4 regions of the Metabacillus sp. B2-18 genome follow, and region 4 is predicted to be linked to each of the others. Evidence: riboswitches for the same ligand, from Rfam matches in the RefSeq annotation. Region 4 holds a riboswitch; each other region holds the start of a gene.
What was found. A riboswitch is a leader RNA that binds a small molecule or an ion and turns the genes downstream of it on or off. The one in region 4 is predicted to bind S-adenosylmethionine.
Positions count from the first base shown of each region.

Region 1: it holds a riboswitch for S-adenosylmethionine, as region 4 does, so the genes downstream of both, mtnK (S-methyl-5-thioribose kinase) here and LPC09_RS05100 (methionine biosynthesis PLP-dependent protein) in region 4, are expected to answer to the same signal.
Region 2: it holds a riboswitch for S-adenosylmethionine, as region 4 does, so the genes downstream of both, LPC09_RS20925 (methionine ABC transporter ATP-binding protein) here and LPC09_RS05100 (methionine biosynthesis PLP-dependent protein) in region 4, are expected to answer to the same signal.
Region 3: it holds a riboswitch for S-adenosylmethionine, as region 4 does, so the genes downstream of both, LPC09_RS02280 (sugar ABC transporter substrate-binding protein) here and LPC09_RS05100 (methionine biosynthesis PLP-dependent protein) in region 4, are expected to answer to the same signal.

Region 1 is NZ_CP088245.1:1,564,007-1,567,792, reverse strand. It holds gene LPC09_RS07870 (pyridoxal phosphate-dependent aminotransferase) at 1-839, opposite strand, end outside; gene LPC09_RS07865 (carbon-nitrogen family hydrolase) at 944-1,732, shown strand; SAM riboswitch class I at 1,889-2,034, shown strand; gene mtnK (S-methyl-5-thioribose kinase) at 2,131-3,333, shown strand; gene mtnA (S-methyl-5-thioribose-1-phosphate isomerase) at 3,412-3,786, shown strand, end outside.
Region 2 is NZ_CP088245.1:4,109,438-4,113,223, forward strand. It holds gene LPC09_RS20920 (methionine ABC transporter permease) at 1-647, opposite strand, end outside; gene LPC09_RS20925 (methionine ABC transporter ATP-binding protein) at 640-1,665, opposite strand; SAM riboswitch class I at 1,769-1,875, opposite strand; gene LPC09_RS20930 (O-acetylhomoserine aminocarboxypropyltransferase/cysteine synthase family protein) at 2,071-3,384, opposite strand; gene LPC09_RS20935 (SCP2 sterol-binding domain-containing protein) at 3,510-3,786, opposite strand, start outside.
Region 3 is NZ_CP088245.1:448,241-452,026, forward strand. It holds gene LPC09_RS02270 (glutamine--tRNA ligase/YqeY domain fusion protein) at 1-299, opposite strand, end outside; gene LPC09_RS27265 (hypothetical protein) at 521-646, shown strand; gene LPC09_RS02275 (hypothetical protein) at 819-1,133, shown strand; SAM riboswitch class I at 1,238-1,343, shown strand; gene LPC09_RS02280 (sugar ABC transporter substrate-binding protein) at 1,459-2,586, shown strand; gene LPC09_RS02285 (sugar ABC transporter ATP-binding protein) at 2,701-3,786, shown strand, end outside.
Region 4 is NZ_CP088245.1:966,820-970,605, reverse strand. It holds gene LPC09_RS05100 (methionine biosynthesis PLP-dependent protein) at 1-851, opposite strand, end outside; SAM riboswitch class I at 1,234-1,319, opposite strand; gene LPC09_RS05095 (SCO family protein) at 1,389-1,961, opposite strand; gene LPC09_RS05090 (aliphatic sulfonate ABC transporter substrate-binding protein) at 1,971-2,975, opposite strand; gene LPC09_RS05085 (ABC transporter permease) at 3,118-3,786, opposite strand, start outside.

The DNA of each region.
Region 1 (3,786 bases), 600 kb from region 4:
TCTTGAATTGCACTAAATACACTTACATACATATGGTCTTGCAATAAATTTATAGCTTCAATAACAGAAGGATTTCCAACAGCAAAACCAATTCTCCAACCAGCCATATTATAAGTTTTGGAGAATGTGTAGATTTCAATACCAATGTCTTTAGCACCGGTTGTTTGTAAAAAGCTAAGAGGCCTTTTTCCATCAAAGCCAATTGCTCCATATGCAAAATCATGAACCACACAGATATCATTTTCTTTTGCAAATGAAACTGTTTCTTCAAAGAAACTTTCATTTGCCGTAGCACCAGTTGGATTATTAGGATAATTCAAAAACATAAGTTTCGCCTTTTCTACAGCATCTCTAGACAAGCTCTTGTAATCTGGCAGGAACTGATTTTCGCTTAATAAAGGCATAACTTCCATTTTAGCACGTGCCAACTCGACTCCAGACCAATAATCGGGGTATCCAGGATCTGGTACAAGAACAACATCATCAGGATTTAACAAACATTGCGGAACCTCAACTAACCCAGCCTTTCCTCCAAATAGAATCGCTACCTCACTAGCAGGATCTATCTCCACTCCGTACTCTCTTTTGTAAAAGGTAGCGACGGCTTCCTTCAAAAACATTTGACCACGAAATGGTGAATACTTGTGATATTGAGGATTTCTAACAGCTTTCTCCATTGCTTCAACGATATGTTTTGGTGTTGGTTGATCAGGGTTACCCTGTCCTAAATTAATAACATCATGTCCCTGCTCAACAATTGTATTTACTTTTGCAACAAGATTGGCAAAAAACTGCTTCGGTAATGTATTTAATAAATGGGATTGCTCAAAAACTTTCATTTTCTACACCTACTCAAAAAATTCTTGAAATTCTAGTCACAAATCATATATTGTTAGAATCAACTTGTAAAGTAAAATTTATAAATGAAGGTGTGACTTAAAAAATGAAACCTATCATTGCATGTATTCAACTTGATATTAAATTTGGTGATCCTGACTTTAATTATCAACAAGTAGAAGAAAAAGTAGCATTAGCAGTAGAACAGGAGAACCCGAACATCATTGTTCTTCCTGAACTTTGGACAACTGGCTATGATTTAACCCGCCTAGATGAAATTGCTGATCATGATGGCGAAAGAACAAAGACATTCCTAAGTAACTTAGCAAAAAAGTATAATGTTCACTTTGTAGGTGGCTCTATTGCAAAAAAATGCAAGGATAGCGTAACAAATACGATGTATATTGTGAACAATAATGGTGAGTTTATCCATGAATATAGCAAACTTCATTTATTTAAGCTCATGGATGAACATCATTATTTAGCGGCCGGAACTGAAAAAGGTTTGTTTGAGATAAATGGACTGAAAAGTGCAGGAGTTATTTGCTACGATATTCGTTTCCCAGAATGGATACGCGCTCATACAACAGAAGGTGCAGAAGTATTATTTGTTGTAGCTGAGTGGCCAATGCCAAGACTGCATCATTGGAAAACATTATTGCTAAGCAGAGCAATTGAAAATCAATGTTATGTTGTAGCATGTAACCGTGCTGGATCTGATCCTAATAATGAATTTGCAGGACATTCTCTCATCATTGACCCATGGGGTGAGATCGTAGCTGAAGCAACCGAAAAAGCCGGAATTATTTCGGCCAAATTAGATGCTGAAGTTGTTAAAAAGGTCCGCAGTCAAATCCCAATCTTTGATGACCGTCTACCGCAATACTATCAATAAAAAACTTCACAAATATTTAGGCAATTCCCAATAATGTATTGACAAAGATAAAGTATCATTGGTAATATCCTAATCAAGCAATATATTTTTCTAGAAAAGCATTAATTTTTTGAATACTTAATATGTTAAACATATACTTATGTTTTACTAAAAAATCTCTTATCAAGAGTTGGCAGAGGGACTTGGCCCAATGACGCCGCAGCAACCGACCATATTTCATTCTATGTGAAATAATACCTGGAACTTCCAGTTGGGCACGGTGCTAATTCCATCAGAAAGAATATCTTTCTGAAAGATGAGAGGTGCGAAGCAATGACTTCAAGCCTCTTTCAATCTGGAAAGAGGCTTTTCTTATTTTAGAAAAGCCTCCAAAAACAACTAATTGGAGGTATAAATAAATGTGTGCACATAAAAAATCACCTGTTTACGAACCACTAACTGAAAACGGAGCAATTGCCTTAGCAAAGAAATTGCAGTTGCTTCCTGAAAATAGTCAACTAACATGTAATGAAATTGGCGATGGAAATTTAAACTTAGTTTTCAAAGTGAAAGATCCAGAAAACGGAGAAAGCATCATCATTAAACAAGCATTACCATATGCGAAAGTAGTTGGTGAAAGCTGGCCACTAACTCTTGATCGTTCTAGAATCGAAACAAATGCACTTCTTAAACAAGCTGAATTTGTTCCACAATATGTACCAAAAGTGTTCTATTCAGATGAGTCATTGGCCATAACAATTATGGAAGATCTTTCACATCTTGAAATTGCTAGAGCAGCCTTTATTAGCGGAAAAGATTTACCACTTTTATCTCAACATGTTGGGGAATTCCTTGCTAAAACACTGTTTTATACATCTGACTATGGCATGGATCAACATTATAAAAAATCTTTGGTTCAACAATTCATTAACCCTGATCTTTGTAAAATAACAGAAGATCTAATTTTTACTGATCCTTTCTTCGATCATGAAACAAACGATTATGAACCAGAGCTTCAAGAAGATGTAGAACAAATTTGGCAGGACCATGAATTAAAACTTGAAGTTGCTAAACTAAAACAAATCTTTCTAACAAAAGCTGAAGCACTTTTACATGGTGATTTGCATACTGGAAGTATTTTTGCGGATGAACAAGAAACAAAAATCATTGACCCTGAGTTTGCTTACTTCGGCCCTATCGGCTTTGATGTTGGTCAAGTATTTGCAAATTTAGTTTTTAATGCACTATCTCGTGAACCGAAAAAACAACAAATTCTTTTCCACCATATTGAAACGACTTGGAATGTGTTTGTAAAAGAATTTTCAAAAGCATGGGAAAATGATGGTTTAGAAATTTATACGAATTTAGATGGCTACTTAGGTTATGTTTTAGAACAGATCTTTGAAGAAGCTACTGGTTATGCAGGATGCGAATTAATCCGACGATCCATTGGCCTAGCCCATGTAGCTGACCTTGACACAATTGAACCATATGAAAAGAAAATATCAACAAAGCAAATTGCCTTAAAACTTGGCAGAGATCTTATTGTAAATAGAAAAGCAATTAAAAACACGCAACAAATTAGAAACCGTGTTAACCAAACTGCTTTATCAGTAATTTAAAAACAAATGTTTATAAAAAACTTTTCATATTCTAATACTGGTTGAGCACATTTTTTTAAAAGGAGTTTTTTTCATACAATGTTAAACGAAAATTTTGTCATTCCTCGTTCCGTCATCTGGAAGGAAGATTATATCTCTTTATTAAACCAACAAAAGATTCCACAATTAACAGAATACCTTGAATTAAGAAACATTGAAGATGTGTGGGAAGCTATTCAATCTTTAAAAGTTCGAGGTGCTCCTGCTATCGGAATAACTGCAGCATATGGTTTAGCTCTAGCAGCATTGCAGGATCAATCAAAATCACTTGAAGAGTTTTATCAAAATTTACAAAAAAATCATGATTATCTGGCTAGCTCAAGACCAACTGCTGTAAACTTATTTTGGGCACTAGATCGACTTATGAAAAGTGTGGCAAATGCTCAAACGATAGATGAAGCAAAATCAACAATC
Region 2 (3,786 bases), 2.0 Mb from region 4:
ACTAATATATCTCCAATAAATTGGATAATAAACACAATAATTAAGATAAAAATGGTTGCTACAATGGTTACTTCAAAATTATTACGCTGGAATCCTTCTCGATAAGCAAGGTCACCAAGACCTCCAGCACCTACTACTCCGGCCATAGCTGTATAACCAACCAATGCGATTGCAGTAACTGTAATCCCTGAAACCAAAGCTGGTAAAGATTCCGGTAATAGTACTCTCAACATAATTGTCGACGTTTTTGCTCCCATCGATTTAGCTGCTTCAATAACACCTTTGTCAACTTCCCTTAAAGCAAGCTCAACCATCCTTGCGTAAAATGGAGCGGATCCAATAATTAGTGCGGGTAAAGCAGCATTTTCTCCCAGAATTGACCCAACTACAACTTTAGTGAAGGGTAAGAGTAAAATAACAAGGATAATAAACGGAATTGACCGAAATATATTTACGATTCCAGATAAAATTGTATTAAGTATACTGTTACCCCAGATATTGCCTTTTGAAGTTAAGAATAAAAGTAAACCAAGTATAATTCCTAAGAAAAAAGTGACGACAACCGAAACTCCTGTCATGTAAGTTGTTTCATAAGTTGCCTCCCATACTTTTTCCCATTTTACATTTGGAAGAAACTGATTAAGCATTCGCCAGCACCTCCACTTCTACTTGTTGTTCTCCAATATAAGCAACTGCACGGTTAATTTCATCAAGATCTCCATCTATATGCAAAAATAATGAACCATAAGAGCCATTTTGCGTTTGTGAAATTTTACCTTGTACAATATTCACTTCAATATTAAATTTCCTAATAATATTGCTAATCAATGGTCTTTCTGTACCTTCACCAACAAATGTTAGCTGAAGTACTTTTCCAGAACGATAATTTTCTAGTAGTAGGTCAATTGCTTCCTTCGTATCATCCGGCTCTGAGATTTGTTTAACGAACGTTTTTGTTATAGGTTTCTGAGGGTTTCTGAAAACATCCAATACATTTCCTTGTTCAACCACTTCACCATTTTCCATAACAGCTACTCGATGACAAATTTTACGAATGACATGCATTTCATGTGTAATTAATACGATTGTTAAGCCTAGTCGTTTATTAATATCAACAAGCAGGTCTAGAATTGAATCTGTTGTTTGGGGATCAAGTGCTGATGTAGCTTCATCACATAATAAAACCTTGGGATTATTCGCTAACGCTCTGGCAATCCCAACACGTTGTTTTTGACCACCACTAAGTTGAGAAGGGTATGCATTCTCTCTTCCTTCCAGTCCAACCAGCTTAATAAGCTCATCAACACGTTTAAGTCGTTTCGCTTTACTTACTCCTGCAATTTCTAAAGGAAATGCAATATTCTCTCTCACTGTTCTTGACCACAATAAGTTAAAGTGTTGAAAGATCATGCTTATTTCTAAGCGTGCTTTACGCAACTTTGTACCAGAAATTGAGCCAATCTGACTACCTGCCACAACGACTTCCCCACTAGTTGGTTTTTCTAGTCCATTTAACAAACGGATCAATGAACTTTTTCCGGCTCCACTATATCCTATAACTCCGAATATTTCACCTTTTTTAATTTCAAGGTTTACATTGTTAACAGCTTGAACAGAGCCGCTCTTTGTTTTATAAACTTTATTAACATTTGATAATGTTATCATTTTGTCACCTTCTTCCTTTATTCCTTTACTATTTCTACCGTTCATTTTTTTACATATAAAAAACCTTCCTGCAAAATGAGCAGAAAGGCGCTTGAATACCTTTCTCTCATCTCTCAAAGCATCTGCTTTGTGTGAATTGGCACCATTTCAGAATGAACTGATGGTTGCCGGGCTTCATCGGGCACTTCCCTCCACCTCTCTTGATAAGAGTTAAATATTTGATTGTCTTTTTAAGTACGATTGTGATTGTATCATGTGTTGAAAATCAATGTCAATTATTTATTTTCTTAAAATAGCTTACTTTTTTCACTGTGATTTTACATTTCAAATATGAAAAGGGTTGCATTTATCTGCAACCCCTTTCAATATTATACAATAAATAATATTATTAGAATATTTCATTAATTAAGAATTTACTTTCTCCATTCCTTTTACACCTGTTGCTTCAAAAATAGCTTGATCTAAATCTTCTATTAAATCCTCTATATGTTCAATTCCTACTGATAAGCGGATCAAATCTTCTGTTACACCAGATTTCTTTAAATCTTCAACGCCTAGTTGTTGATGAGTTGTACTCGCAGGATGAATGATTAAGCTTTTCGCATCTCCAACATTTGCTACATGTGACCAAAGTTCAACGTTGTTAATAAGAGCTGCACCAGCCTCTCTTCCGCCCTTGATACCGAATACTACTACAGAACCAGCACCCTTAGGTAAGTATTTAGCAGCTAAGTCCTTCGCAGGGTGTTGGCTATTTTCAGGGTATAGAACCCACTCAACAGCTGGGTGACTTTCTAAATATTGCACCATTTTCCTTGCATTTGATACATGTTCCTTCATACGGACATGAAGGGTTTCTAGACCAAGATTAAATTGAAAGGCATTGTATGGGCTAATAGCTGGGCCTAAATCTCTTAATAACTGAACTCTCGCTTTAATAATATACGCTTGTTCTCCTAATGCTTCAGCATAAACTAAATCATGATAGCTAGGATCAGGAGTTGTAAACCCAGGGAATTTTGGACTATTCCAGTCAAATTTACCTCCATCTACAATGACTCCACCAAGAGTTGTACCATTCCCAAGCAACCATTTTGTTGCAGAATGAACAACAATGTCGGCACCATGATCGATAGGTCTGCATAGATACGGTGTGGCAAATGTGTTATCCACAATCAATGGAATTCCAGCTTCATGAGCAATTTCAGCAACTGCCTCGATATCAAGAACATCTAAGCTTGGATTTCCAATTGTCTCTGCAAAAATAGCTTTTGTCTTCGGAGTAATAGCTGATCGGAAATTTTCCGGATTCTTTGGATCAACAAAAATAGTATTGATTCCGTACTTTGGTAATGTGTTAGCAAAAAGGTTATATGTACCTCCATATAATGTAGAAGCTGATACGATCTCATCACCAGAACCAGCTAGATTTAAAACCGATAATGTAATCGCTGCCATTCCACTTGCTACAGCTAAACTTCCGATTCCACCTTCCAGTTCAGCAATTCTTTCTTCAAAGACAGATGAAGTTGGATTATGAATTCTTGTATAAATATATCCAGGCTCCTTTAATCCAAATAAATTTGCCGCATGCTCGGTATTTTCAAATAAATAAGCATTTGATTGATAAATTGGAACAGCTCTTGCACCTGTCATTGAATCTTTCTTTAACCCTCCATGAATGGTTACCGTTTCTGGGCGATAAAGTTTCTCTTTCATCTTCTTCCTCCTATTATACATTCTTAATGTCTACTAATAGGTGTGATAACAAGATGTAGTATTCTTTCCTAGACTACTTTAATGGTAATAGAAGTTGTGTTTGAAGTATATAAGAATTTTTAAGTTTAGATTAATTTAATTAAAGCCTCTAGCCTAAGAAAATCTCGATATGAGCCTTTTATTGATAATTTCCCAAACGATATAAGTTGCTTTAAACTTATCGGATGAAGAAAAACCTCTTCTAAGTCTGATTCTTCTCCTTCTATAACAAAATCAACATGAACTGGTTGAATCGATAATAGTTTTGATTCACTTGATGAAAGTTCTAAAAAATGACTCCCTTTATCTGTTGAACGAAATTCTACAATTAATTTTCGTTTTAAAAGAATGGGTGTTATTAAA
Region 3 (3,786 bases), 520 kb from region 4:
AAATAATCTGAAGCAAAAAACATGCCGTCCCATTCATAGCCAAGCCATGCAACATCTTCTTTTATGGATTCAACGAATTCTGTATCTTCTTTTAAAGGGTTCGTATCGTCAAAACGCAAATTTGTTTTCCCGTTAAATTCATCTGCCAATCCAAAATTTATGACAATTGACTTCGCGTGACCAATATGTAGATATCCATTCGGTTCTGGTGGGAAGCGAGTGTATACATAGTCGCGTTTTCCCGTTTCAAGATCCTCTTTAATAATGCTCTTAATAAAGTTTGAGGAGTTTTGTTCCAAATCAGATCAAACCTTTCTTTTATATGTATAAATAAGTCCTATTTGTCATTATACCAATAGAATTGAAAAAGGTTAATTTACTTGGTCATTTTTCCGGTAATAGTATATATCATGACAAATTTTCTCAGTCTGTATACAAACTTCATGATGAAACAATGTTCAAGCGAATAGATCGCCCTTTTTTGTATAAAATAACGAAGTCTGCAGGAGGTGAAAGGAATATGCCAAATTTAAATGATAATAAATTTAGAAAGATTCAATCAGAAAGCCAAAAACAAGGAAAGTCACAAGAGGAATATGCGGCAGAATTGGAAAACAACAAAATGAAGGCACAGAAAAGAAAATAGTTTTTTTGAGGTAAGCTTAGCAGATGCTTACCTTTTTCTAAATTTGATCCAAAATAATAGTTTTGTCGATAAAGTGTAGACTATGTCTGAATTTTACGAAGGAAAAATGTTTATTTTAGAATCCTCTTGTTTTTATAATGATAACAGGTATAAAAATAAGGAGAATAGTAGAATGGCATTATCTAAAGAGGATTGGAAAGTCATTAATTTTTTTACATATGAAAGAGTTTTAATTGATTATACAGCCAGAACAATTTCTAGGAGAGAAGATTATAAATTAGAAGAATTAGATACAAAATATCTTGTTGAATTAATTAAGGGAATCGGAGAGTATATACAAAAAACCTCAGATGGAATTAGAAGCTCTGAAAATACGAAACTGCTTATTGATAGTGGCATTTTTGACTATTTAGCAACAAAAGTAACATTTGAATCAGAAATTAATAAACGCTTAAGACACTTGCAAGTATCAAATGTATATAATTGATTTTTTATAATAACTATTAGAAATATTCAATTAATGATTGACATCTATCCTGTAGAGTATTAAAGTATATTTATTGTTTATTTTACTTAATCGCATAAAAAGATCTCTTATCAAGAGTGGCAGAGGGACTGGCCCGATGACGCCCGGCAACCGTTCAATTAGAATTGGTGCTAAATCCTGCAAAGCTTTTAAAGCTTTGAAAGATAAGAGAGGAGACTCCTAAAATTGTGGTGAAACCTCTCTATCTTTAGAGAGGTTTTTTTGTTGCCTAGTATTACTAGACATAGTTAAAAAGTTTTAAAGAAAATAAGGGGGCAATGCAACGATGAAAAACAGATTTTTTAATGCAGCATTTCTTTTGACTATTGTGCTGACGTTAATTGTGACAGGTTGTTCTTCAAATAGTGGAGAAACAGCTGAATCAACTCAAGCTAAAGGAGATCCAGAAGTATCATTAGATAATGTACCTGAACGTTTTGCAAATGGTGAAGGTGCTAAAATCAAAGTTATCCGTAAAATCGGTGGAGATGATCATACAGCTCAATTTTTAGCAGGAGCTAAAGAAGAAGGAGAAGCGTTAGGATTTACAGTTGATGTATTTACCGCAAACGGTGACACAGCTAAATTCCATGATGCAATTGCCCAGGGCTTAGAGGAAGACTATGACGGTTTTATCATTTCACATGGGGATGATGAAGCAACTGTTGATGCTGTTCAAAAGCTTGTTGATGCAGGAAAAAGTGTTGTTACATTTGATTCAAATGAAGGGTTAGCTGAAATTGGTGGGGTAACATTAACTTCACAAGATGATGAGGCGTTAGCAAAGCTCGCGTTAGATCAATTAGTTCAAGATACAAACGGGGAAGCAAACATTGTTTATCTATGGGTTGACGGGTTCCCACCAATGGTGAGAAGAAACGCAGTGTACCAAGATATTCTTGCTAACAATTCAGGTATTAAAGAAGTAGAACGCTTTGGAGTTGCAGCAGCAGATACATCTGTTCAAACACAAAATGCTGTGGCGGCAATGTTGAACAAACATCCAAAAGGTGAAATTGATGCTATTTTTGCAACATGGGATGCTTTTGCAATAGGTGCAGCGCGTGCGATTAAAGAAGCTGGAAGAGATGAAATTAAGATTTATGGAATTGATGTTTCAAATGCAGATCTTCAAGAAATGCAAAATGAAAAAAGTTCTTGGAAGTACACAGCAGCTGTTGATCCGAAGTTAATTGGTGCAATTGATATGAGATTGTTAGCGAAAAAGCTTGCAGGTGAAGAAACACCAGAAGCGTATAATCTTGAAGCTTCTCTTATTTCACAGGAAGCATTGTTACAGTCAAGTGAGCCAATTAATATGGTGAATTTAGCAGATACTGTGGAAGGCTGGGGCCAATCTACTGAATTTGAAGAAGAGTGGATGAAAACGTTAAAAGAATATTATAAGAAATAATGCTTTAGACTTTACGAACACTCTCTAAGGTTAAGAGAGTGTTCGTTTTCCTCTGATTACCTCACATACATTAAATCCCATAGAAGTGTAAATTAGTAGAAAGGAGGCAAATTGATGAATCACTCAGTATTAGAAATGAAAAAAATTTCAATTGAATTTCCTGGTGTAAAAGCATTAGATGAGGTTGACTTTATTATGACAAGTGGAACAACACATGCTTTAATTGGTGCGAACGGTGCTGGAAAATCAACATTAATGAAGGTGCTATCAGGTGCTTATACTCACTATACCGGGGAAATCTTAATTGACCAGACCAAAACGATCATCAAGTCACCTAAAGATGCACAAAAAAATGGTATACAAATTGTTCATCAAGAAGTCGACACTGCCCTTATCCCTTATTTAACAGTTGGAGAAAATATTATGCTTACAAAGACTGTGAATGAAATGGGAAAGAGACAATTTATTCAATGGAAAAAGCTGCATGAGCATGCAACAACAATATTAAACAGCTTGAATATAAAAGTATCTTCCACAAAACTTGTTAGTGAATTAACTTTGGCTGAGAAGCAAATGGTTCTAATTGCAAGAACAGTTTCTTCGGATTGCAAATTTTTAATTTTAGATGAACCAACTGCACCATTAAGTCACTCTGAAACAGTGGAATTGTTCCGTATTGTTCGTGAACTGAAAGAAAAGAATGTTGGGATTATCTTTATATCACATCGTCTTCCTGAAATCTTTGAAATATGTGATGACATTACAATTATGAGAAATGGAAAACTTGTAACTCACGAAAAGATAAGTGAAACAACACCTAACCGAGTAGTGGAAAGCATGCTAGGAAAAGAGTTAGAGGAGCAATTTCCTCTAAAAGCAATTCATCCAGGAGAATTGCTCTTTGAAGTAAATAATTTAAGTGATTCTGAAAAGTTGAGTTCTGTTTCATTACAGATTCGTCAAGGTGAGATTGTAGGGATCGCAGGTCTTGTAGGTGCAGGGAAGACAGAATTATGCAAGGCATTGTTTGGAGAGACAAAGGTAAAATCTGGTGAGTTAAAACTTAATGGTAAAAAATTGTCAATTTCCAACCCATACCAGGCTGTAAAATCTGGGATTGCCTTGGTGCCAGAGGAAAGGCGAAAAGAAGGCATTCTTGTTCAAGAGTCTGTTGTGACCAATTTAACTGCAGCAAATCTA
Region 4 (3,786 bases):
GAAAGCATTCCACCTTTTCCTGGATATAAGACATCAAGTACATCAGAATGCTCTTCTAAAAATGCCGCTACCTTTTGAGCATTTTCCTGATGCTGTCTCATACGAAGTGATAAAGTTTTCATCCCTCTCATTAACAACCAAGAATCAAATGGTGATAAAACAGCACCAATTGCGTTTTGGTGTTGGAAGAATTCTTCACTTAGTTCCTGCCCCTTCGTAACAACTAAGCCTGCAAGAACATCGTTGTGCCCTCCTAAGTATTTTGTTGCACTATGGATGACAATGTCCGCTCCATCTAAGATTGGCGTTTGAAGAACTGGTGTATAGAAAGTGTTATCAACAATCACGAGTATGTTATGCTTTTTCGCAACTCCTACTAGCTCTTTAATATCCGCTTCCTGCATTAATGGATTTGTTGGCGTTTCAATGAATAGAGCTTTTGTGTTTTCATTGATCAATTTTTCCGTTTCAGCTGGATTTGTGAAATCATCATATTGAAATGATAATCCGTATTTTCTCCATTCTCTTTCAAAAAGACGGTATGTTCCACCGTAAAGGTCCGAAGAAACGATCAGTTCGTCTCCACTTTGGAAGAGGGCCATGATTGTTTGGATGGCAGCCATTCCTGAGCTGAAGGCAAAGCCGCGGTCGCCATGCTCAAGGTCTGCAATCGCTTTTTCGACTAATAGTCTTGTAGGGTTTCCTGTTCGGATATAATCAAATCCAGTTGATTCACCGATACCTGCGTGACGATAGGCTGTTGATAAATAAATTGGCGGGTTAACTGTACCTGTTACATTTTCACTGCGGTTGCCGATTTGTGCTAATTTTGTTTCGATACGTTTACTCATGTTTGTCACTCCTAAGATATAAATTTAATGATTATGTACATGAGAGAAAGTGTACATGTCTTAAAAAAGCAAAATAAAAAGTCTTCCCCGTTAAGAAGAAGACTGTGTCGTTAAAGTGCGCTTCTTCTTATCTCTCAAGCATAAAGCTGGTGTGGCTTGCTGGATTTAGCACCTTGGCACTCGCAGAAGTCTTGGTATGGTGTTGTTAAATAAGTAAACTCATATAATTAGTGTTGTGTAGTTTTTCACAGCACGCAAGTGCTTGCGGCTTGCTCTGCAAGCCTCGACAGAAAATGAAAAATGCCTGTAACAAACAAGGGCGCTTTGTTCCATTCATTTTTCATTTCCTGTCGGTGCTGTAAAAAACTTACTTAGAGTTTATCTATCATCAACCACCAGATCTTCACTCGTTATGAACCGGTTGCTGAGGCTTCATAGGGCCAGTCCCTCTGCCTCTCTTGATAAGAAATATATGAAATTTTTAAAATGTTTAACTTTTTATTACTGTACCTTATTCAAGTGGAGAATGCAATAGAATTATTGTAATAGTTTGATATCTTCGATAATTTTTTCGAATGGTACGTCAGATACTCCATCGTATTGCTCAAGGATTTGACTACCTTTCATAAGAAAGATCGAGGTACTGTGCACATATTGAGTTGAGCCTTCAAGTTTTGCAGCAGGAGCTAAGAAACTTATATTAGAAAAAGATTCAATTTCTGCTTGATCATAGCCTGTTAGAAAGTTCCAAGTTTCATAATCAGCACCGAATTGATTTCCAAACTTTTTTAACACTTCAGGTGTATCATGTTCTGGATCAATACTGAAGGAAACTAACTCTGCTTCTGCTTTTTCATCTTTTAACTGCTCTTGAAGTGTAGCAATGTGAGCAGTCATTGGCGAGCAGACAGTATCACAATTTGTAAAAATAAACGTAGCTATCCAAACTTTGTCTTCGTAGTCAGACATTCTTACAGCTTCTCCGTTTTGATTCACGGCTTCCAGTGGCTCTACAGTTCCATTTAATGAAAAATGCTCTTCCAGGTTGATAGACTGAGAACAGCCTACCAACGCTAGAACAGCAATTACAATTGATAGTATTTTTTTCACGGTAGATTCCTACTTCGTTAAGAATGAAGTGTCGATTAGATCACTGAATTCTGGTTTTTCCTTTAGGAATTTTAATTCATAAGAAGAATTTGCAAATTCTTGAACAACATCTGCGTTTACTTCTGTAGTGTATGTTACACGCTCCCACGCGCTGTCAACGATCGCTGGGTCTAATTCTTGATCTGTGATGTCTTTGATAGCTTTAATTGCAATATCACGTGCTTCTTCTGGATTTTCGTTAATAAAGTTAACGCCTTGCTCATGTGCTTTTACGATATTAGCTACTAGCTCTTTATTTTCTTCAATTAGTTTTCCACTTGTTACTAACACTGTGTTAGGTAATGTTGTACCATATGAGATTTCATCTGTATCAACGATTACTTTTGCACCGTCATTTACTAATTGTGATGCCCACGGCTCTGGAACAGCAGCAAGATCTACTTTACCTGATTCGAACATTGCACCGTATTGAGCTGGGTTACCAGTTACATGTTTAAGAGTTCCACCAATACGTGCTGATGTAATTCCTAAATCTTTAAGAAATGTTTCCATTTGAACATCATGTGTGCAACCTACACCAGGTGTGATGAACGTTTTACCTGAAACATCCTCAACTGATTGAACACCACTTTTTGCTGATGCAACAACAACAGTACCACCTGAAGATGCACCTGCAATAATTTTCACGTCTGCTCCATTTGCATAGTTGTTCATAACTGGACCTGGTCCTACTAGTCCTGCTTGTATTTCACCTGTTTTTAAAGCCGTCATAAACGCTGCTCCGTCAGGGAACGTTTTGTATGTTACTTTTACGTTTTCTCCAAGAGCTTCTTCATAATAACCTTTTTCTCTAGAAATCATAGCTGGTACGTGGTCAATGTTTGGGAAATATCCAATCACAACCTCTTCTGTGCTCCCGCTACCGCTTGTATTTGATGATTCACCAGTTCCACAAGCTGCAAGGACACCTACTAATAAAATTGAAATAATTGCAAATAAAAGTCCTTTTTTCATGATGTAACCTCCATTTTGAATAATGATTGTAAGTTAAAAATAACCTTTTACTTTGATACCTTATTTTACGCTTGAAGTCAGAAGTCAGAGGTGAGATTTGAAGCAATTGGTGACATACCAATTGCTTTTATTAAAAAAATCCTCAACTATCTAATCCCCATTTTTTCATTACGTTTTTCTCAATACGTTGGAAAAAGAGTAAATCGACAATAACACCAATGACCATAATCATGATCATAATGGCGAGTACTAAGCTCATATCACCAAAATCTGATGCAAATTTTAATTTATATCCAAGACCAGGACCTGTACTTAATAATTCACCGGCCATTAATGCTCTCCATGCAAATGCCCAAGCAAGTCTTATTCCTGTTACAACATAAGGGATAGATGCTGGAATCATGACCTTCCAGAACAGGCTCAAGCCTTTATAATCCATCGTTTGTGCTGCTTTTATATAAAGTGGTGGCACATTTTTAATCCCTGTTCTCATGTTAATCGTCATCACAAGTGTTGCACCTAAAACGACAATAAACGTAACAGCTGCTTCATTTAACCCGAACCACATGATCGCTAAAGGTAACCAAACAATACTTGGTACAGACTGTAAAGCGATAATTAATGAACCTAATGTTTCATCAAGTGTTTTAGATTTAGCTAAAGCTACTCCTAAAATAAGTCCTAAGATTAATGCAATGACTAATCCAATTGCAAGTCTTTTAAAGCTTGCGACTAAGTCATAGACAAGTGTTAAATCTAAAAAGCCTGTATACAATGATTTGAAAACATCTGTAGGGGCAGGGAATATTGC